Regions from separate parts of the Paenibacillus sp. EKM301P genome, predicted to be linked through region 2. Evidence: predicted binding sites of a transcription regulator. Region 2 holds the regulator's gene; the other holds the start of a gene.
The links. Region 2 encodes CtsR, which represses protease genes until heat stress. Its sites were predicted from a motif close to ATGGTCAATAAAGGTCAAACA; they were not measured.
Positions count from the first base shown of each region.

Region 1: clpP (ATP-dependent Clp endopeptidase proteolytic subunit ClpP) is a predicted target of CtsR. The motif match lies at 6,356-6,376, and genes of this name have one in related genera.

Region 1 covers NZ_JAALFM010000007.1:193,126-204,643, forward strand. The annotation lists gene eno (phosphopyruvate hydratase) at 1-77, opposite strand, end outside; gene gpmI (2,3-bisphosphoglycerate-independent phosphoglycerate mutase) at 141-1,685, opposite strand; gene tpiA (triose-phosphate isomerase) at 1,687-2,439, opposite strand; gene HFD99_RS18030 (phosphoglycerate kinase) at 2,499-3,680, opposite strand; gene gap (type I glyceraldehyde-3-phosphate dehydrogenase) at 3,803-4,813, opposite strand; gene HFD99_RS18040 (sugar-binding transcriptional regulator) at 4,906-5,943, opposite strand; tRNA gene HFD99_RS18045 (tRNA-Arg) at 6,204-6,275, shown strand; gene clpP (ATP-dependent Clp endopeptidase proteolytic subunit ClpP) at 6,486-7,082, shown strand; gene HFD99_RS18055 (PdaC/SigV domain-containing protein) at 7,197-8,306, opposite strand; gene HFD99_RS18060 (SIMPL domain-containing protein) at 8,544-9,299, opposite strand; gene HFD99_RS18065 (HPr family phosphocarrier protein) at 9,570-9,839, opposite strand; gene whiA (DNA-binding protein WhiA) at 9,975-10,919, opposite strand; gene HFD99_RS18075 (gluconeogenesis factor YvcK family protein) at 10,925-11,518, opposite strand, start outside.
Region 2 covers NZ_JAALFM010000017.1:599-12,116, forward strand. The annotation lists gene HFD99_RS22875 (GNAT family N-acetyltransferase) at 1-1,088, shown strand, start outside; gene HFD99_RS22880 (CtsR family transcriptional regulator) at 1,580-2,044, shown strand; gene HFD99_RS22885 (UvrB/UvrC motif-containing protein) at 2,129-2,653, shown strand; gene HFD99_RS22890 (protein arginine kinase) at 2,683-3,747, shown strand; gene clpC (ATP-dependent protease ATP-binding subunit ClpC) at 3,792-6,236, shown strand; gene radA (DNA repair protein RadA) at 6,479-7,852, shown strand; gene disA (DNA integrity scanning diadenylate cyclase DisA) at 7,865-8,941, shown strand; gene pssA (CDP-diacylglycerol--serine O-phosphatidyltransferase) at 8,996-9,742, shown strand; gene HFD99_RS22915 (PIN/TRAM domain-containing protein) at 9,933-11,018, shown strand; gene ispD (2-C-methyl-D-erythritol 4-phosphate cytidylyltransferase) at 11,089-11,518, shown strand, end outside.

The DNA of each region.
Region 1 (11,518 bases), on a different contig from region 2:
TATACTTCAACTTCAACCGTAGGGTTACCACGGGAGTCGAGGACTTCGCGAGCGTACACGTCAGAAATAATAGTCATTTGTACTTAATCTCCTTTGTAATTCATAATTTATTGGTCAAACCTATACTTATTAAATCAAGCTTACTTGCGGGATGCAATCATAGATTTTCCTGTCATTTCCGCAGGTTGCGGAAGTTGCATCAAATCCAGAAGCGTTGGAGCTACGTCAGCCAGAATTCCATGCTCACGTAGAACGATATTTTCGTCAGTCAAAATGAACGGAACCGGATTCGTTGTGTGAGCTGTGAACGGACGTCCCTGCTCATCAATTTCCATATCCGCGTTACCATGGTCAGCGATGATAATTACCACGCCGCCTTTGGCTTTAACTGCATCTACAACACGTCCAACACATTCATCCGTCGTCTCTACTGCCTTAATTGTTGGTTCCAGCATACCGGAGTGTCCAACCATATCCGGATTGGCAAAGTTCAGGATAATCGCATCATGCTTGTCGGCTTCGATTTCCTTAACAGCAGCATCCGCTACTTCATACGCACTCATTTCAGGCTGCAGATCATATGTAGCCACTTTAGGCGAGTTGATCAAAATACGAGTTTCGCCAGGAAGCTCCACATCGCGTCCGCCACTGAAAAAGAAAGTAACGTGCGGATACTTTTCTGTCTCAGCAATACGCAATTGCTTTTTGTTGTTTTGTACCAGCACTTCGCCAAACGTGTTGTCCAGGTTTTTCGGTTCATAGGCAACAAAGCCTCCAACCGTTTCACTGAACAAGGTCAGGCAAACAAAGTGCAGATTTTTAGGCCATTGTGGCCCACGGTCAAAACCACGGAAATCTTCATTGGTAAATACTTGAGACAATTGAATCGCACGGTCAGGACGGAAATTCAGGAATACGACAGAGTCATTGCTTTCAACCAGCCCTACAGGGCTTCCATCAGCCTTCACAATAACAGTTGGCTCCACAAATTCATCGAACACTGATTTTTCATACGATTCCTTCAATGCTTCGAGTGGGTCGGTATATTGAGGGCCTTCACCGTATACGATTGCACGGTAAGATTTCTCAACACGTTCCCAACGTTTGTCGCGGTCCATTGCATAATAGCGTCCTTGTACGGTTGCAATTTGGCCAATGCCCACTTCCTGAATTTTAGCGACCAGTTGTTGCATAAAGCCTACGCCGCTATCAGGCATAACGTCACGTCCATCCATGAAAGCATGAATGTACACTTCGGTTAATCCTTCTTTTTTAGCCAGATCCAGCATAGCGAACAGATGGCTGATATGGCTATGCACACCACCGTCGGACAGAAGTCCGTACAAGTGAAGTTTAGTGTTGTTCTTCTTCGCATGCTGCACGGCTTTAACCAATGTTTCATTGTCGAAGAACTCGCCTTCACGGATGGACTTCGAAATACGAGTCAAATCTTGATATACGATTCGGCCTGCGCCGATGTTCAAGTGACCTACTTCGGAGTTACCCATTTGTCCTTCCGGCAGACCCACCGCTTCACCAGAAGCCGTCAAAGTAGTATGTGGATACTGTTTTAAATACCGGTCGTAATTCGGTTTATTGGCCTGTGCAACCGCATTGCCTTCCACAGTGTCACGCAGTCCGAATCCGTCCATAATAATTAAAGCTACCGGTTTTGGTGCTGTCATCTTACTTCGCCCCCTCAACAAGCGCGATGTACGACGCCGGTTGAAGACTGGCACCGCCCACGAGCGCGCCGTCGATATCGCTTTGACCCAGGTACTCAGTAACATTTTCAGGTTTTACACTACCACCGTACTGAATACGTACAGCATTTGCTGTATTTTCATCATACAGCTCTTTAATCAAACTACGGATGTAGGAAATCACTTCATTCGCATCCTGCGAAGTGGAGGATTTGCCTGTTCCGATGGCCCAGATTGGCTCATAAGCAACTACAACTTGTGCCGCTTGATCTTTAGCCAGACCAGCAAAAGCTGCTACAGTTTGCACTTTTACAACTTCTTTGGTTTGACCTGCTTCACGGTCTTCCAGCTTTTCGCCTACGCATACGATTGGTGTCAATCCATGACGGAATGCTGCATGAACCTTTTTGTTCACCGTTTCGTCTGTTTCGTTGAAATACTCACGACGCTCGGAGTGTCCGATCACAACGTAGTCTACGCCCAGATCTTTCAGCATTCCGCCGCTGATTTCACCTGTAAATGCGCCATCTTCTGCAAAGTGCAGGTTTTGTGCGCCGATTTTAATAGATGTACCTTTTACTGCTTCAACCAGAGCAGGAAGATTTGTAAATGGAGCACAGATAACGCTCTCCACTCCTGCAACCTCTGCTTTACCTTTGATCTCTTCGATGAAGGTTTTAGCTTCTGGTACGGTTTTGAACATCTTCCAGTTACCCGCGATAATCGGTGTTCTCAATGGTTTCAACTCCTAACTATTAGGTGCCCTAAAGCCTTTATTACGCGTAATGCGTTTGATTATTTATCGTTAAGTGCAACAACACCCGGAAGTGCTTTGCCTTCCATGAATTCCAGGGATGCGCCGCCGCCAGTGGAGATGTGATCCATTTTGTCAGCCAAGTGGAATTTTTCAGCCGCAGCCGCAGAATCACCGCCACCAATGATGGTGTATGCTTCTGTTGTAGCACAAGCTTCCGCTACTTCACGAGTACCGCCAGCGAAAGGCTCGATTTCAAATACACCCATTGGTCCATTCCAAACAACCAATTTGGAGTTTTTGATAACATCTGCATAGATTTTGCGAGTTTTCGGTCCGATATCCACGCCTTCCCAATCTGCAGGAATGCCGTCGATGTCCACAATGTTCGTGTTCGCTGTAGCGCTGAAATCGTCAGAAATAACGATATCCACAGGAAGGTAGAAGTTTTTGCCAAGCTTCTTCGCTTTTTCAATAAATCCAAGAGCAACGTCCAGTTTGGATTCATCCAGCAAAGATTGACCCACTTCATGACCTTGAGCTTTGAAGAATGTATAAGTCAAACCGCCGCCAATAATTACGTTATCTGCAATGTTCAACAGGTTGTCGATTACGTCGATTTTGTCTTTTACTTTGGAACCGCCAATAATGGCTGTAAAAGGACGATCTGGATTCGACAGGGCTTTACCAATAACAGACAACTCTCTTTCCATCAGCAAGCCGGAAACAGCCGGAAGAAGATGCGCGATACCTTCTGTAGAAGCATGAGCACGGTGTGCTGCACCAAAAGCATCATTCACGAAAATGTCAGCCAGCTCAGCAAATTGCTTCGCCAGTTCAGGATCATTTTTCTCTTCTCCTGGGTAGAAGCGTACATTTTCAAGCAATAGCACATCGCCGTTTTTCAGTTCAGCCACTTTCGCTTTAACAGCCTCGCCAACTGCTTCGTCCACCTTAACAACAGGCTTATTAAGCAGTTCTGACAAACGCACACCAGCAGCAGTCAGACGCATGGATTCAACAACTTGACCCTTTGGACGTCCAAAGTGACTCGCCAAAATAACTTTTGCACCTTTTTCAATCAGGTAGTTAATGGTTGGCAAGGTTTCGCGAATACGCTTGTCATCGGTAATTTTACCATCCTCAACCGGAACGTTAAAATCTACACGAACAAACACCCGTTTTCCATTCAGTTCTATATCACGTACGCTCTTTTTGTTCATCTCCATATTCCTCCGCACCCTTATAATTTTACGAAACAGGAATTTAAGGCACATTTTGATATATAAAGAGCGGAAACAATAACACCTGTTTCCGCTCTATGATGTTGCTCGATAAGGAATTCTTATTTAGCCAATTTAGCGAAGTATTCCAACGTACGGATCAATTGTGCAGTGTAGGACATTTCGTTGTCATACCAAGCTACAGTTTTAACCAATTGTTTGTCGCCAACAGTCAGAACTTTAGTTTGAGTTGCATCAAACAGGGAACCAAAAGTCAGACCTTTGATGTCAGAAGAAACGATTTGATCTTCAGTGTATCCGTAAGTTTCAGGATCGGAAGCTTCTTTCATCGCTGCGTTGATTTCTTCAGCAGTTACGTTTTTCTCCAGAACTGTTACCAGCTCAGTCAGGGAACCTGTTGGTACTGGAACACGTTGAGCTGCACCATCCAATTTACCTTTCAGCTCAGGGATAACCAGACCGATTGCTTTAGCAGCACCAGTAGTGTTAGGGATGATGTTTTCAGCTGCTGCGCGAGCACGACGGAAGTCACCTTTAGCATGTGGAGCATCCAAAGTGTTTTGGTCGCCAGTGTAAGCGTGAATTGTAGTCATCAAGCCTTCAACGATACCAAATTTGTCTTGCAGTGTTTTAGCCATAGGAGCCAAGCAGTTAGTTGTGCAAGAAGCACCGGAAATTACAGTTTCAGTTCCGTCCAGAATTTCATGGTTTACGTTGTAAACGACAGTTTTCATGTCGCCAGTAGCTGGAGCGGAGATAACAACTTTTTTAGCGCCGCCTTTCAAATGTTTCTCAGCAGCTTCTTTAGTTGTGAAGAAACCTGTGCATTCCAGAACGATGTCTACGCCCAGGTCTCCCCAAGGCAATTCTTCAGGGTTACGGTTAGCCAAAACTTTAACTTCTTTACCGTTTACTTTGAAGAAACCGTCATGTACTTCTACTTGTCCTTGGAAAGTACCTTGTGTTGTATCATATTTCAACAGATGTGCCAGCATTTTGGAATCTGTCAAGTCGTTAATTGCTACTACTTCAATACCTTCTACGTCTTGAATACGGCGGAAAGCAAGGCGTCCAATACGTCCGAAACCGTTAATACCAACTTTAACTGTCATGAGTGAGTTCCTCCCAAAGTTCGTTTAGTTTAGTTTTATATATTCAAGACAGACCCGAAAGCCCGTCAAGACAACACAATTAAAAAACCTTATCAATCTCTTAAATAACGGCTTACAATCTCGGCAGCAGCGCCTTCGTCGGTGACAAGAATGTCTTCCTGTCCGAAACGCAATACTGCATGAATAGCAGCAGCCTTGCTCTTGCCTCCAGCCACACCTAACACCGTCTCCGTACGCCTGATGTCCTCCAAACGGAGTCCGAGCGTCAGCATTCTGTGAACAACGACGCCGTCTTCGTTAAAATAATAACCAAACGATTCGGCGACCGCACCCTCATTGCTGATCTGGGCAAAGGTTTCAGGGTCAAGCTTGCGTCTGTGGGCCATTGCTATGGCGTTGCCTATCCCGTGAATGATAATACGACTCTCTCGAATCAGGCTTAATATATCCTGAATATTCGTATCCTCAAGCAAGGAGTTGTAAGCATGATTGCTGAGCAAATCCGGTACATGGAGCAGACGGTATTGAGCGCCGACCTTGCGAGCCATCGTGGAGGCAATTGTATTTGCCTGCATTTCCATGCTCTCTCCCAAACCCCCGCGTGCCGGTACAAACCATCCGCCCTTAAGCGGGCCGTTAGCAGGTAATGCCAGTTGTTCCGCCACATCTGCAATCGTCGTGCCACCTGTTACAGCGACCACGTCCTCGTCATCCATAACACTCAGCAGCGCCTTTGCGCCAGCACGGCCCAGTTCCTGCTTCGCTAACGGTGAAGCATCCGAATCCCCTGGAACGACAACCACCTTCCTCAAACCGTAGGCTTGACGAATCTGATCCTCCAATTGGGACAGGCCGAACAAGTTGTTCGCAATCGGCTCCAGCTGTTCCAGCAGATCCAGTCCTGCTTTGCTCACCTTCATGCCCACACTCTCAATCTCAATTAGCCCTTGCGCTTTAAGGAGATCAGTCTCAGCGCGCAGTACGCGCTCGGTCATATCCAGTGAAGCTGCCAGTGTTCTGCGTCCGATAACTTCGGACAACATAATCTGATGCAGGATCGTGTACCTTTTTTTCAAAACATCCATGAGGTCGGGCAGAAGCTGCTTCTGTATTTCTAATATCTTTCGCATGCTTTCCACTCCCGCACACTTCTAAGTTCTGTCTCTATGCTATATCTCTAACTGGTCTTAAAATGTCCCGGGATAACTTTTTAAGTCCCACGTATATCTTACCCAATATTTGCTTCACATGCAAGTCTATCTGAACCTATATTTCTCAACTTTTTATGTGAATATGCGCACGTAATAAAAGCTTGCAATTCAATGCCGTATATCATATAATCATCTTTGTTTCCAATTAATTAGTTGGTTGCTTGTAATGATTCATCTTTGCGCCCGTGGTCCAACGGATATGACGTAGGCCTCCGGAGCCTGAGATCGAGGTTCGATTCCTCGCGGGCGCGTCGTTTTATATGATTGGCTAAATGTTCCATATAATGTTTTTAACCAAAAAGAGCGCTAAGCGTTCTTTTTTTTAATCAATAGTTTGACTTTCTTTGACTTTTTGTTTGAAATTGTTTATCATGTGGTTAATACGGTAACAGTTTATAAATAGGGATGTGTATTCGGCATATCCACCAAATCCACTAACGATTTAAGGGAGGTTTTTTGACGTGAGCTATGTTCCTATGGTAGTAGAACAAAGTAACCGCGGCGAACGCGCCTATGACATTTATTCCAGACTGTTGAAGGATCGCATTATTTTGTTGGGCTCGGACGTCAATGACGTTGTAGCCAACTCAATTATTGCCCAAATGCTGTTTTTGGCTGCTGAAGATCCTGAAAAAGACATTCACTTGTATATTAACAGCCCTGGCGGTTCCATCACAGCTGGTATGGCCATTTTCGATACGATGCAATACATTAAACCTGACGTATCTACCATTTGTGTAGGTATGGCTGCTTCCATGGGTGCTTTCTTGCTGAATGCAGGTGCCAAAGGTAAACGTTTTGCCTTGCCAAACAGTGAAATTATGATTCACCAGCCACTAGGCGGTGCACAAGGACAGGCAACGGATATCGAAATTCGCGCCCGTCGCATTCTGAAAATGCGTGACAAGTTGAACCGCATTCTCGCAGATCGCACAGGTCAACCACTGGAACGCATCGAAAAAGACACAGACCGTGACTATTTCATGTCCGCTGATGATGCCAAGGAATACGGTATTATTGATAAAGTGTTAACTAGCTCCTCTCCAGAAGGTGTATAAGAAAAGTGGTTTTCTTCTGAATAGCTGGTAAATAAAAAGGCTGCCTCGGATTTTCGTATCCGGTAGGCAGTCTTTTTTATTTACTATTAATTTTCAATATATAACTAATCCAGATTATTGATTTTGTCCCGCAAAAGGCTTACCGCCCTGAGGCAGCAGTTGAGCGAACGAGTAAGTAAACTCCGGAATTCCATAAGCGTATGGCGCATAATCATACAAATCAAACACGATGGTTACTCCACTGTTGGTCACATAAAAATTCTGATCTGAGGCCAACTCTTTAAATTTCTCAAAACCTTCGCCAGCCTGGAGCGCATCAATTTTTTTCTTCAAATCAGCATTCAGGAACTTTTTGTAGTTAGGATTTGCCTTCAATACGTCAGACAATTGCAACAGCTTACCATCAGCAAGCGAGAACGTATATCCTTTACGTGCCGTCATACCGTGTGCGCCACCTGTATACGAGTAGTCCTGCATAATCACACTTAGAATACCGTCCTTATTATAGGCAATTGCAAAATCATTTTCGAAATCATACGGTCTTTCTGCTGTAACCTCTCCCTCTGCCACCATCTTTTTGCCTGCTGCCAATACTGTCTCTGCATGCTTTTTAAGCATATTATTAATGGCCTGTTGAGCCTCAGGATTCAGCTGGCTGCCGCTGATTTGCGGATACTTAATCTTATAGGATACCTTTGCATTACTCGAAGCTGGAAGCGTCTGAGATGCAATTGTGATCGGATTTAGCTGGCTTTTACTCAATGTTACTGTTTTCTGAGTTGCATTCCACTGCGCATCGATACCCAGATAGTCTTTCAGCAGACTCATAGGAATATATAGCTTCCCGGCGATCATTTTGGCATCCATGCTGCGCGTGTTGATCCCGTTCACATTGGCATAGGCATCCGAGGAGGAGACCACGATATAGAGCTTGTTGTACCCGCTCCCCACTGTATATGTCCCTTCCTTGGTGTCATAGCTCACCGGAATTCCCAAACTATCACGCAGTGCTGCCACTGGAATCATTGTGTTCCCGTTCACTTGTACACCTTTAGCGGCCAACGTTTTACCATTCCATTGGATGGTGACCCCTGGTTGCTGTGTTGTCGCTTGCTGCTGTTTGGTCGAAGCTGCCTCAATATAGGAAACGGGAACGACCGCAACCCCTGCTAAGATTCCCGCTGCCAGCAGTGCTGAGCCCCATTTTTTCGTATGCTTGTTCATCGTAAGTATTCCTCCTATTGTGAATCTGTATTATCTATGTGTTTTGATCACTTTTCTTATTATATCTATACCCTATTGTATGTGGTTTACAATCTGTACACTCACTGATTTCAATCTGTACACCTAACAGCCATTAGCTATGACAGACTCATTACAAAACGGTTTCAATAGACAAAAGAAGCCAACAAGTCACCCTGCAATGTTGCAGGCGCTTGCGGCTCCGTTTAATGGCCTATACTAGTTCATCTCATATTGGGCAGACACTTGGACTTTCACCGTTACTTGGCCCGACTGTATCTCTGTTCCGCCACTCATATCCATGAGCGCTTTGGACATGGCATTCTCACGTTGTGTGAAAACCTGAGCTTCCCCGCCATCTACTGTCACATTCACCAGAGCCCCTAAGCCGCGTTTAGCTGATTTTGCTACGGCACTGGCTTTGGATTGAGCGTTATCCAACGCTTTTGCAATAGCAGCTTCCTCATAAGAAGAAGGATTCTCTACGGAAAACTGTATATTATCTACGTTGTTTGCACCGGAGTTTGTAGCCTCATCCAGCAGCTGACCAATTTTGTCCAAGTTGCGATATTTCACAGAAAGTGTATGGTTAGCAATGTAGCCTTTGAGCTTCTGTCCTTCTTTCTCGTTATAGGTATAGTTAGGTTGTACAGAGAACTGGCTTGTCTGAATATCGTCTGCACTGATACTCCATTTTCCTTTTAACAGCTGTGTGACCTTGTTTATTTTCGCAGCATTAGCTTTTTGAGCAGCAGCAGCAGTATTTCCTTCCGATTGCACCCCAATGGAGAGATAAGCGATGTCTGGCTTAGCCATTATTTCACCACTTCCACTCACATTAATTACACCATTCGCCGTCGTCGCCGTTGCAGCATAAGCGCGATCAGCTCCCGTCCACAGCCCTCCTGCTACTCCTCCAGCTAATAATGCTCCTGCAAGAATTGCTGTGCTTACTGTTTTTGTCCAAACTCTCATCGTACTCAACCTCTTTCTTGAAAATGTTTGTACCTTCCAGACGGAAAAAACGGTAAAAGGTTGCAGTCAAGCGGTATAAATTTCCGAAACAAGGCATACCACAGGGGTTTTAATTATTTGTAGCTTGGACTTAATGCGGTCGCTATATTCAAATAAATATACATCAATAGCTTAATGGTGGGACGGGTTGAATGCTTTTCTCTGGATACAAAAAAAGCCCCCGAGGGGGCTTTCACTAAGAGTACATCATATCACAAAGCAGATGTTCGTTTATTGATTTTCCAGTTCAACCTTACTAACCAGACTTACTAAAGCGTTTACAGCCTGTTCGGCGTCCGCACCTTCGGCACTAATATTGATTTCAGTACCTGTACTGATGGCGAGGCTCATAATACCCATGATGCTCTTGGCATTAACCTTTTTGTCTTCTTTTTCCACAAAAATTTCTGATGAATATTTATTCGCTTCCTGTACGAACAACGCAGCAGGTCTGGCGTGCAGTCCTGTTTTCAAGCGTACGACTACTGGATGTTTTGACATGTCAGCTTACCCCCTCATCAAATAAATCTGGACGCTATTTACTCCATTTTATTTATCACATTATAACATTAACCCGGGACAGACACTAGAAAAAAAACTAAAAAAACCGGGGCTAAGAGCCCCACAGACCCTTTTTTACGGAATCAGGCCGTTTTCCCCCCTGATTTTGTCAGCCATCTCATCAATTTTGCGAAGTCGATGATTTACACCCGATTTACTCACGACCCCTTTGAGCATTTCCCCGACTTCTTTCAAATTCAAATCGGGATGAGCGAGTCGAATTTCTGCCACTTCACGCAGCTTATCCGGCAAGGTCTCCAAACCAACTTCCCTCTCCAGCAGCTTGATATTCTCAATTTGCCGGACAGCGGCTCCGATCGTCTTGTTCAAATTCGCTGTTTCGCAATTAACAATACGGTTTACGGAATTGCGCATATCGCGCATAATGCGTACATCCTCAAACTTGAACAGGGCTTGGTGCGCCCCAATGATACTGAGCAGCTCAATGATCTTCTCGCCTTCCTTGATGTAAAGGATAAAGCCTTTTTTTCGCTCAATACAGCGGGCGTTGAGATGAAACTCATTAGCGAGATCAACTAACGCCTGACAATGCTCCTCATACATCGAAGAAATCTCAAGGTGGTAAGACGACCCCTCTGGATTATTCACAGAGCCACCTGCCATAAAGGCACCCCGCAAATAAGCCCGCTTACAACAGTTTTTCCGAATGATATCACGATTAATCCCGTCAGTGAACAAGAAACCTTCTGAGACAATATAAAGCTCCTTTAGCAGCTCTTGTACACCATTGGGGATACGGACAATATACACATTATTTTTTTTCAAGCGCATTTTTTTCCGTACAAGCAGTTCGATGTGAAGTTGAAAATGCTTTTTGATCAAGGAGTAAATCCGCCTTGCAATCGCGGCATTTTCTGTGGACACGTCCAATATCACCCTTTTATTCGACAGTTGTACGGATCCGAGCATACGTATGAGCGCAGACAGTTCCGCTTTTTCACAGCAGGGCTGGCTTTCAATCATCGTAAGCTCTTTTTTCGTTTGTGCCGCAAAGGACAAGGGACTCACCTCCTTCTTAACATCCAGTTTTGTACCAATTGGTAAATATGCTGGCTCAGTTTGTCGGCATCATGCCGTAAATACGTACGGAACAGAACTAACGTATCTGCCACTACTTTATATCCTCGATCAGCCAGCTCGCCCATGTCTACCTGAACAGGCTTAGCTCCCTGCTCGGCATACATCTCCTGTACTTGGGGTGGAATTTCCCCGTTATTCACAATGACATAGTCAAAGAGGTGATGCCCAACATGCTCATAGATCGCTTGCAGATGATCTCCCACTGTATAGCCGTCGGTTTCCCCTGGCTGGGTCATCACGTTGCAGACAAATATTTTGATCGCATTTGATTTCACCACAGCCTCAGCAAGCTTTGGCACAAGCAGATTCGGTAAAATGCTGGTATATAGACTGCCGGGACCAATCAGAATCGCATCGGCTTCATTAATGGCTTCCACAGCCTCAGGCAACGGCTCCACGTGAGTCGGTTCAAGAAAAACACGTTTGATGCGTCCGCCCGCTTCCGGGATTTTGGACTCCCCGGTGATCACCGTGCCATCCTCCATCTCGGCGCTGAGCACAACGCCTTCTTCAGCCGC
Region 2 (11,518 bases):
CCAAGAAGAAATTCAAACCAGAACAAACATGGGGGATATTCGACGGACCTGACTTGAACGCTAAACTGACTTTGCTACCACTACAGGTATACATACATGGTCAGGTTTTTGATATGGGAGGCATTGCTGGTGTGGCAACGTGGCCGGAAAAGCGTCGCGGAGGTATGGTTTCACGTTTGTTGACGCATGCGCTTGAAGAAATGAAGACCGCAGGACAAAGCCTTTCTTTTCTGCATCCATTTTCTTTTGCCTTCTATCGTAAATTTGGATGGGAAACGTATACTGAGTACAAAAAATACGTCATTCCAATTGATAAATTCCCTGCTAAACTTAAAACAGAAGGTATAGTCAAACGGGATATCAAAAATATTTCAGAACTAGACCAAGTGTATCAATCGTATGCTTCACGTTACAATGGTACGCTGGTACGAGATAAGGCATGGTGGCAGGAACGGATTTTAAATGAGAATTATCGAACTGTAGTATATTACACAGATGCAGGCGATCCTCAGGGATATGCACTATACAAAATAGAAGATAAACAGTTAAATTGTGATGAGTTGGTATATGAAAATGAGACGGCACGTCGGGCTTTGTGGACTTATTTTGCAAATCATGACTCAATGATAACCCAAGGTAAATTTATTTACGTTCCAGCAGATGACAATCTGCCTTTTTTACTCGATGATCCGCGAATTCAACAGGAAACGGTGCCTTATTTTATGGGGCGTATTGTGGATGCTGTTGCTTTTGTAGAGAGATACCCTTTTGAGCAGATTGGAGAGGAAACAAGTTTAACCTTACATCTGACAGATCGGTATGCTCCTTGGAATGAAGGAGTATGGAGATTAACGATTACTACGGAGGGGCAAGGACATCTGGCAAGAGTGGATACAAGTAATTTGCCTGAGAACGATACAGTAGCTGACTTGGAACTGGGAATTCAGTCATTAACAACTTTAATGCTCGGCTACCAGCAAGCTGATAACCTGTTTAATTGGGGGCGCATTGAAGGAAGCAGTGAGTCTGTGGCTGCACTTAAACGTGTAATACCAACAAAACAAACGTTCCTATTGGATTTTTTCTGATAAAGGCCCAATTAGATTTTCTTAATGCCCAACTCTTTTTAACCAAATTGGATGTGGGATATCATAATTATTCAAAGCTCTTCCATAATGGGAGAGTTTTTTTATTCTATAGTATAAAACATAATTAGATTGCGAAAAATGGTATTGACCCCTTGGCAAAAATGAAATTTGTGCTATAATACGAATATAGTCAAAGAAAGTCAAAGTCAATCAGAACCAGTGTGAATCTACAGAAGTATAGCAATAATGACATGATTTGCGTATAGTTAGGAGCTGCTTCTTATGGACAGAAGAGAAGTGTATGATTTATCGCAAATAAAGGTCACACTAGAAACGAAACGGTACAATTTCAATGGATGTAGAACAGGCAATAGCCTGAATACAGCTTAGATTCGTGACTATACCGTTTGGTTAAGTTCAATATACGGCGGACTCTGTGGAGCGTGAAATGTATTTGAATACTTGCGTTTCCGTTAGTGGAGGATGATGAAATGCGCAATGTTTCCGACATTATTGAACAATATTTGAAGAGCATGCTGCTGGAAAGTCCCCAAGGCTTAGTGGAGATTCAGCGCAATGATCTGGCTGACCGCTTTTCCTGCGTACCGTCGCAAATTAATTATGTAATTAGTACCCGGTTTACGCTGGAAAAAGGTTATGTGGTGGAAAGTAAACGCGGTGGTGGAGGTTATATTCGGATTCAGCGAATTCAATTACCTGCACAGCATGCGATCCATACACACCTTCATCAGAGCATCGGGGAGGAAATTAGCCAATCGGCAGCAGAAGGATTGATTTATCAGTTAGAGGAAGCTCATTTTTTAAGCAAAAGGGAAGCGGGTCTAATAAAGGCTGCTTTATCAAGAGATACATTATTGCTGAAGCTTCCCTATCGTGACCAACTGCGAGCAAGATTGCTTAAGGCTATGCTGATCTCGTTGCTGGCGGCCAAATAGCTAGTATCCATTAACCAGTGAATAGAGATTTGCAATTCAGATGTAGGGATTTGTAAAAATCCTGACGTTGAAGGAGGTGCTTTTATGCTGTGCCAAGAATGTAATATGCGGCCGGCAACTTTGCATTTCACCAAAATTGTGAATGGCGAAAAGACAGAGTTTCATATTTGTGAGACATGTGCGAAGGAAAAAGGGGAGATGATCCCTGGAACACCTAATGGCTTTTCGATTCATAGCTTGTTGTCAGGGATGTTGGATTTTGATTCTAGCACTAAAAGCCAGTCTTCAGGTCACAGTGTTCCCCAAAATCTGCAATGCAAGGATTGCGGTATGACTTATACACAGTTTAGTAAGCTAGGACGTTTTGGATGTCCATCATGCTATCAATATTTTGATAGTCGTCTGGACCCTCTGTTCAAGCGTGTGCATGGTAGTACGAGTCATGTTGGGAAAGTTCCGGTCCGTACTGGAGGCCGACTAAAGGTTAAACGGCAAATTGATGATTTGAAAAAAGAGATGCAACAACACATTGTACAGGAAGAATTCGAATCAGCTGCTGAGCTTAGGGATCAAATCAGAAAGCTTGAAAAAGAAATGACTGAAGAGTAAAGTTTGTGAAGAGTAGGAGGGAATGCGTGATGCCCAATATCCGATTTACGGAAAAGCCGCTAAGTGATTGGATGCGTGGTGATGCTGCGGATTCGGAGATTGTCATTAGCAGCCGGGTAAGAATTGCGCGTAACTTGCAGCATCTGCCTTTTCCCATGCTTGCTACCAATCAGCAGTCGGAAGAAGTGCTTCAACGCTTAACGGATATCCTTCAGTATGATGATTTGCGTCGTTTTGGTACTTTTCATACCTTGAAAATATCCGAGTTGGATGAGATCGACAAACAGGTACTGGTTGAGAAGCACTTGATTAGTCCTAATTTGGCGAACGAATCTCGCAACGGTGCTGTGTTGATTAGTGATGATGAATCAGTTAGTGTTATGATAAATGAAGAGGATCATTTGCGTATTCAGTGCTTATATCCCGGATGTCAGGTTAGAGAAGCTTGGGAACGCGCTATGGTCATTGATGATGCATTTGAAGCGCATGTTGATTATGCATTTGATGATCGGAGAGGTTTTCTGACCAGTTGTCCGACGAATGTCGGCACAGGTATGAGAGCTTCGGTGATGATGCATTTGCCCGTATTGGTCATGACTCATCAAATCAATCGTATATTGTCCGCTGTTTCACAGGTGGGTCTTACAGTTCGCGGTATTTATGGTGAAGGCAGCGAAGCAGTTGGGAATTTGTTTCAGGTATCCAATCAGATTACCTTGGGACAAACCGAAGCGGAAATTATCGAGAATCTACATGGCGTGGTGCTGCAAATTATAGAGCACGAACGTTCTGCCAGAGAACGATTGATGAATGAATCCATGCTGCGGATTACAGATCGGGTGATGCGTTCATTCGGTATTTTGTCATATGCAGCAGTTTTGGATTCCAAGGAGGCTGCACAGCGGCTGTCCGATGTACGCCTCGGTGTAGATTTAGGGATTTTGGAGCGTCCTTCCATTGCAGCGATGAATGAGCTTAATGTGATGACGCAACCCGGCTTTTTACAAAAAAGCTTTGGGGATAAAATGAATACCGGTGAGCGCGATATGTACCGGGCGAAGCTGATCCGGCAAAAATTAGGCACAACCCTTTAATATATAGAATGAACTGAAATACACACTGTGGAGGTGCAGGATATATGATGTTTGGAAGATTTACGGAACGTGCACAGAAAGTGCTTGCCTTGGCCCAGGAAGAAGCTGTTCGATTGGGACACAACAACATTGGCACAGAGCACATTTTGCTAGGACTCATTCGTGAAGGTGAAGGAATAGCAGCGAAAGCCTTAATCGGTTTAGGGCTGGGACTGGAAAAAATCCAGGATGAAGTGGAAACACTGATTGGACGCGGTCAAGAGCAACCGACGAACATTGCCTATACTCCACGTGCTAAGAAAGTCATTGAGCTGTCTATGGACGAAGCACGTAAATTGGGTCATACCTATGTAGGTACCGAGCATATTTTGCTAGGCCTTATTCGTGAAGGTGAAGGCGTAGCAGCACGTGTACTGAACAACCTGGGTATCAGTCTGAACAAAGCGCGTCAGCAAGTGCTTCAATTGCTCGGCAGCAGCGAGGCGGTTTCCAGCCATCACGGTGCTCCAGCTAATGTCAGCACACCAACTCTGGACAGTCTGGCACGCGATCTGACGGCTTCTGCGAAGGAAAATAACCTGGACCCCGTTATTGGGCGCAGCAAGGAAATTGAGCGCGTTATTCAAGTGCTCAGCCGCCGTACAAAGAACAATCCTGTTTTGATCGGTGAACCTGGGGTAGGTAAAACGGCGATTGCCGAAGGATTGGCACAAAAAATCATAGCGAATGAGATTCCCGAAACGTTGCGCGACAAACGCGTAATGACACTCGATATGGGTTCTGTAGTAGCAGGTACTAAGTATCGAGGTGAATTTGAGGATCGCTTGAAGAAGATTATGGACGAGATTCGTCAAGCTGGAAATATCGTATTGTTCATTGATGAGCTGCATACACTGATTGGTGCTGGTGGAGCGGAAGGCGCAATTGATGCCTCCAACATCCTGAAACCTGCTCTGGCACGTGGCGAGCTGCAATGTATCGGTGCCACCACGCTGGATGAATACCGCAAATATATTGAGAAAGATGCTGCTTTGGAGCGTCGTTTTCAACCTATAACCGTGGATCAACCTTCTCCAGAAGAAGCGATTCAAATCTTGTATGGTCTGCGCGACCGTTACGAAGCGCATCACCGTGTAAAAATCACTGATGAGGCTATTGAAGCTGCAGTAAGATTGTCAGATCGTTATATTACGGATCGCTTCCTACCGGATAAGGCTATTGACCTTATTGATGAAGCGGGCTCCAAGGTAAGGCTGAATTCCTATACAGTACCGCCAAACCTGAAACAGCTGGAAAACCGTCTGGAAGATATCCGTAAGGAAAAAGATTCAGCGGTACAAAGCCAGGAGTTTGAAAAGGCAGCTGCACTGCGCGATACAGAGCAAAAAATTCGTGAAGAGCTGGATGTCACTAAAAACCAATGGAAAGAACAACAGGGGCGTACAGATTCCGAAGTTACACCAGAGGATATTGCTCAGGTCGTTGCCATCTGGACTGGTGTCCCAGTCAGCAAGCTGAAGGAAGAAGAAACACATCGTTTGCTGAATATGGAGCAACTGTTGCATGAACGGGTGATTGGGCAGGACGAAGCTGTTAAGGCAGTAAGCCGGGCGATTCGCCGGGCACGCGCCGGTCTGAAAGATCCGAAACGTCCAATCGGCTCCTTTATTTTCCTCGGTCCAACTGGAGTTGGTAAAACAGAGCTGGCACGCGCCTTGGCTGAATCTATGTTTGGTGATGAAAATGCGGTTATCCGTATTGATATGTCCGAATATATGGAGAAACACTCCACATCCCGTTTGGTAGGAGCGCCTCCAGGATACGTAGGATATGAAGAAGGTGGCCAACTGACTGAAAAGGTACGTCGTAAGCCTTACTCTGTTGTGTTGCTGGATGAAATTGAAAAAGCACACCCAGAAGTATTCAATATTCTGCTGCAAGTGTTGGAGGATGGACGTCTGACGGATTCCAAAGGACGTGTTGTTGACTTCCGTAACACACTCATCATCCTAACATCCAACGTTGGTGCACAGGCAATCAAACGTAACTCCACGCTTGGTTTTACAGCTGTTGTGGACGCTGGGGCGGATTACGATAACATGAAGGGCAAAGTGATGGATGAACTGAAGAAAAGCTTCCGTCCTGAGTTCTTGAACCGGATAGATGAAATCATCGTGTTCCATTCTCTCGAAGAAAAACATATTGCCGAAATTGTTTCACTCATGTCTGAGGAACTGCGTAAGCGTCTGAATGAGTATGAGGTTGACTTTGAGTTGACAGACAAGGCTAAGAATTTCCTTGCCAAGGAAGGCTTCGATCCAGCGTATGGTGCGCGTCCATTGCGTCGTGCAATCCAGAAGCATATTGAAGATCGCCTGTCCGAGGAACTGTTGACTGGAAACATTTCTAAAGGCGACTCTCTCTATATTGATGAAGAGAACGGTGCATTGACAGTAACGAAAAAGGATAATGTATCCGCGAAGTCCTAAAGCAGTTTAGTAAATAAAACATTAGAAAAGGGTGTCTCGCAGGCTGGAAAGCTATTGCGAAGGCACCCTTTTTGTGTATTGAACACCTTGAAAGGGTAGGGTAAAAGCTTTGGGAAAGTTTGTGATATTGCTTTACGTCCGCCAAGCTTCAATGGTAAACTTTTATTGTTACAGCTCTTTCAGGTGCTGTGTGAAGATAAAATTGACATCATCGTTGTCAAGAAGGAGCCAAGGAATAAAGTATGGCTAAAGTGAAAACTAAATTTTCCTGTACAGAATGTGGCTATGAATCGCCTAAATGGTACGGAAAATGTCCTGGATGCCAGGCATGGAATTCCATGGTCGAAGAAACGGAAAGCGTTGTAAAAACTCAAGGAATGGGATCTTCCCTTCTTACTCATAGCACAAAAGACAAACCGCTTCCTATTATTGAAGTGGAGAGTGGCAAAGAAACACGAATTTTGACGGGAATTGGTGAATTAAATCGTGTACTCGGTGGAGGTGTGGTGCCAGGTTCACTTGTTCTGGTGGGTGGTGACCCGGGGATCGGTAAGTCTACGCTTATGCTGCAAACCTCTAATGAGCTGGCTTTAACTGGTTTAAAGGTACTCTACGTGTCTGGTGAGGAATCCGTCCGCCAAACGAAGCTACGTGCAGATCGCCTCGGTGCTTTGTCTCCCAGTCTGTACGTATTATGTGAGACGAATTTGGAGACGATTGAAGAAGCAGTGGACAGCTTGAAGCCGGAGTTTTTGGTCATCGACTCGATACAGACTGTATATTTGCCTGAGGTGACAAGTGCGCCTGGTAGTGTAGCTCAGGTGCGCGAGTGTACTTCACGATTTATGCGGATTGCCAAGGGATTAGGTATTGCTACAGTACTGGTAGGGCATGTGACCAAAGAAGGCGCTATTGCAGGTCCGCGTTTGTTGGAGCATATGGTCGATTGTGTACTTTATTTTGAAGGAGAGCGCCATCATACGTATCGGCTGTTGCGTGCGGTTAAGAATCGTTTCGGTTCTACGAATGAAATTGGTATTTTTGAAATGGCCGAAAGTGGTTTGCGTGAGGTGGCGAATCCTTCTGAGCTCTTCCTGTCCGAACGGCCACTGGGGGTGGCTGGTTCCACAGTCGTTGCCAGTATGGAGGGAACCCGGCCTGTGTTGGTTGAATTGCAAGCACTCATTGCGGCTACGCATTTTCCATCTCCACGCCGAATGGGTACGGGGATTGACCATCATCGGATGGGATTAATCATTGCCGTATTAGAAAAGCGGATGGGCATGTTTTTGCAAAACCAGGACGCTTATCTCAATGTTGCTGGAGGCGTAAAGCTGGATGAACCAGCGGTGGATTTAGCCATAGCGGTGAGCATTGCTTCCAGCTTTAGGGATGCTCCTACCAAGCCGTACGATGTGATTTTTGGTGAAGTAGGACTGACAGGCGAGGTGCGGGCTGTATCCCGAGCAGAACAGCGAGTGCGAGAAGCAGAGAAATTAGGTTTCAAACGGGTGATCATGCCCGAGAAAAGCTTGAAGGGCTGGACACATCCAAAAGGGATACAAATTATAGGAGTTGGAACGGTGGCAGATGCACTGGCAGCCGCATTAGATTAGGGGGCATTGAGGATGAAGGAAGCGAGCCAACTGGATAAAATGAACGATTTGCTACGGCTTGTGGCACCGGGAACTCCCTTTCGCGACGGATTGGAAAACGTTTTGCGTGCCAAAACGGGTGCTCTTCTGGTCGTTGGCTATAGCCCGGAAGTAATGGAAGTCGTGGATGGCGGTTTCTCTATTAATTGTGACTTTTCGCCGAACTATTTGTATGAGCTGGCTAAAATGGACGGCGCAATCATATTGAGTGAGGATTTAAAACGAATTTTATATGCCAATACGCAATTGATTCCCGATTCTTCCATTTCGTCCATAGAAACAGGGATTCGGCATCGGACGGCGGAACGAGTTGCAAAGCAGACTGGCAAACTGGTTGTGTCTATTTCCCAGCGTCGTAATATTATTACGTTGTATCAGGGGACTTTACGATATGCGCTCAAGGAAATCGGGGTTATTTTAACGAAAGCTAATCAGGCTATTCAGACGTTAGAAAAATATAGATCCGTATTGGGGCAAGCCTCAACGAATCTAACTGCATCTGAATTCGAAGAACTGGTTACCATGCCGGAGGTCGTTAATGTCATTCAACGGATCGAAATGGTGCTGCGCATCAAAATGGAGATCAAACGATTTATTAACGAGCTCGGGAATGAGGGCAGGCTGATTAGCATGCAGATGGAGGAGCTTGTCAGTAATATCGAGGAAGAAGCTTGGTTGCTGTATAAGGATTATGCCAAAGACGACAGCGACGAGAAGATCCGTGAAATTATATTGGGACTCAAACGTTCTACGGACGACGAATTACTGGATGTGAATCATATAGTACGTTTATTAGGCTACCCTTCTTCAGCAGCGACATCAGAAGAATATATTGCTGCACGCGGATATCGGGTGCTGAACAAAATACCTCGTTTGCCAAATGTAATTATTCATAATCTGGTGGAGCGATTTGGACGTTTTCCACATGTCATGACAGCAACGATAGAAGAACTGGATGAAGTGGATGGTATAGGAGAGGTTCGTGCACGTACGATTAAAGAAGGGCTTAAACGTTTACAGGAACAAGTTTTCATTGACAGACAAATGTAAATGTAATACAGTGAAAGGATTATAATGGAACAATTCATACATTGAGGTGAAGAGATGATTACCAAATCAATTCCGAACATGTGTACCTTGGGTAACTTGTTTCTCGGAATGATCGCCATTTTATTGGCCGTAGACGGAAAATACAGTCTTGCCGCTATTATGGTTATTGTCGCCATGTTGTTGGACGGACTGGATGGAAGGATGGCCCGGGCTTTGAATGCCCAGAGCGAATTCGGTAAAGAACTGGACTCCTTATCAGATATGATATCTTTTGGTGTTGCTCCCGCAGTTATTATGTACATGGTTGCTTTTCATGATGCGAATTCGGCTTTGGCTTGGACGGTTACAGCCATTTTTCCGATGTGCGGAGCATTGCGTTTGGCTCGATTTAACGTACGTCCCGGTGTACCAGGTTATTTCACAGGTTTACCCATTCCGGCAGCAGGTGGCGTATTAGCCACGTTGTCCTTATTCCATAACGAGATTTCATTGTTATACATGTCGATTGCCATGTTGCTAGTCTCTTATTTGATGGTTAGCTCCATGAGATATCCAAATTTCAAAAAGGTCGGCCTTCCGAAAAAAGCGATCTGGGTTGCTCCGTGGGTCGTAATTGCAGCGGTGGTTCTAGCTGTTAAATTTCCTGATCAGCTGTCGAAGCTGATTTTTGTACCACTGGTGCTTTATGCGTTGTACGGTATGAAGCTGAACATTCGGAAGTTATCACGCAGACGTGGACGTGAGCGGGATCGTTCTAAACAGGAAGAACAGGACGATCAATATCGTCATTCGCAACGTTAGTGTCAGACAAGAACTACAAGAAGCATTTATTTCCTTGATTCATTCAAGGGGATAAATGCTTTTTTTATGCATAAAAAGTGAAAACACAGGGTTAGTTATGTGGGAAATGGACCATACTGGTAAGGGAAGTGCTATGTATCCAATAAATAGCAGACTATTGAAAAGAAAATAAAGGAGGTATAGAGACTCAATGTGGAGAAAGGCTATTTTAACTTTTACAGGATTGTGCGGCGCGTGGTTTGGCTATACGTTATACCAGCGGATAGGAGGCTTAGTAACGTGGATGCCACAATGGTTGAGTGATGGTTCTTTACCAGGAATGGCTGTTTGGATGTTAGCGGGAGCGGTGGTATTTATGGTTGGCTGCTCATTCGCAGGGGCGTCCGTGGCGAATCGATTGCAGCAGGGTATTGAAGGTTTGGTACGAATTCCGATGAATGAGATGATGGCAGGTGTCATGGGCTTAGCGGTGGGGTTGATCCTTTCCTTGGCAGTTTATCCACTCTTTTCAGGGTTAGGGGCACCTGGTTTACTTATCCAGACCGCGGTTACCTTGGTATGTGGATATGTGGGGTTGATGGTTGGGCTAGAAAAACGGGACGAGTTGTCATCCTTTTGGAGTTCAGGCTTTTTTGGTCGGGGAACGGATGTAGAAGAACGAAAGCTGGAGGAACATAAAATTTTGGACACCAGCGTCATTATAGATGGGCGTATTGCGGATATCTGCAAGACAGGTTTTATTGAAGGGACCATTGTGATTCCTGAATTTGTGTTGGAGGAGCTTCAGCATATCGCAGATTCTTCAGATTTACTTAAGCGTAATCGTGGGCGGCGGGGTCTGGATATTTTGAATAAAATTCAAAAAGAGCTAGATGTGAATGTGCTCATCTATGAGGGGGATTTTGAGGAAATTTCAGAGGTCGACAGTAAGCTGGTTAAGCTTGCAAAGGTGTTGCAGGGTAAAGTTGTAACTAATGATTTTAACCTGAATAAAGTATGCGAACTTCAAGGTGTGTCTGTGCTGAACATTAATGATTTGGCGAATGCAGTGAAGCCTGTCGTACTGCCCGGTGAGGAGATTATGGTGCAGATTATCAAAGATGGCAAGGAGCATGGGCAAGGTGTAGCTTATCTGGATGATGGTACGATGATTGTTGTGGAGGGTGGACGTGACTATATTGGCTCTCTCATGGAAGTACTGGTCACAAGCGTACTTCAGACCTCTGCGGGCCGTATGATCTTTGCTAAACCGAAATTATTGGAAAAAGCTCAATAAACGAGGTATGATGAAGTAGATGTGTTATCATACGGATCGTCCAAGTGCGATCAGGGCAGGAGTTATTTGAATGAACAATCAGGTAGGAGTCGTGATTGTGGCGGCCGGGCGCGGCTCCCGTATGGGAACGCAGGAGAGCAAGCAATTTCTGCTTTTGCGAGACAAGCCCATCTTCATACATACACTTGAAATATTCGCAGCAATGCCTGAAGTGGATGAAATGGTGATGGTTACTGGAACTGGAGATGTGGAACGCTGCAGAGACTGGATTCATCAATACAAGATTGGTAAAAATGTACGGGTGGTGGCTGGTGGCAGTGAACGCCAGCATTCGGTTTATCGCGGTTTGCGCCACTTGCAAACAGATTGGGTGATGGTGCATGATGGTGTGCGGCCATTGATTCAACCTGAGCTTGTACGTTCATGCCTGGAGGCTGCTCAGCGTACTGGTGCTTCTGTAGCGGCAGTACCTGTAAAGGATACGATCAAGCAAGTGAACG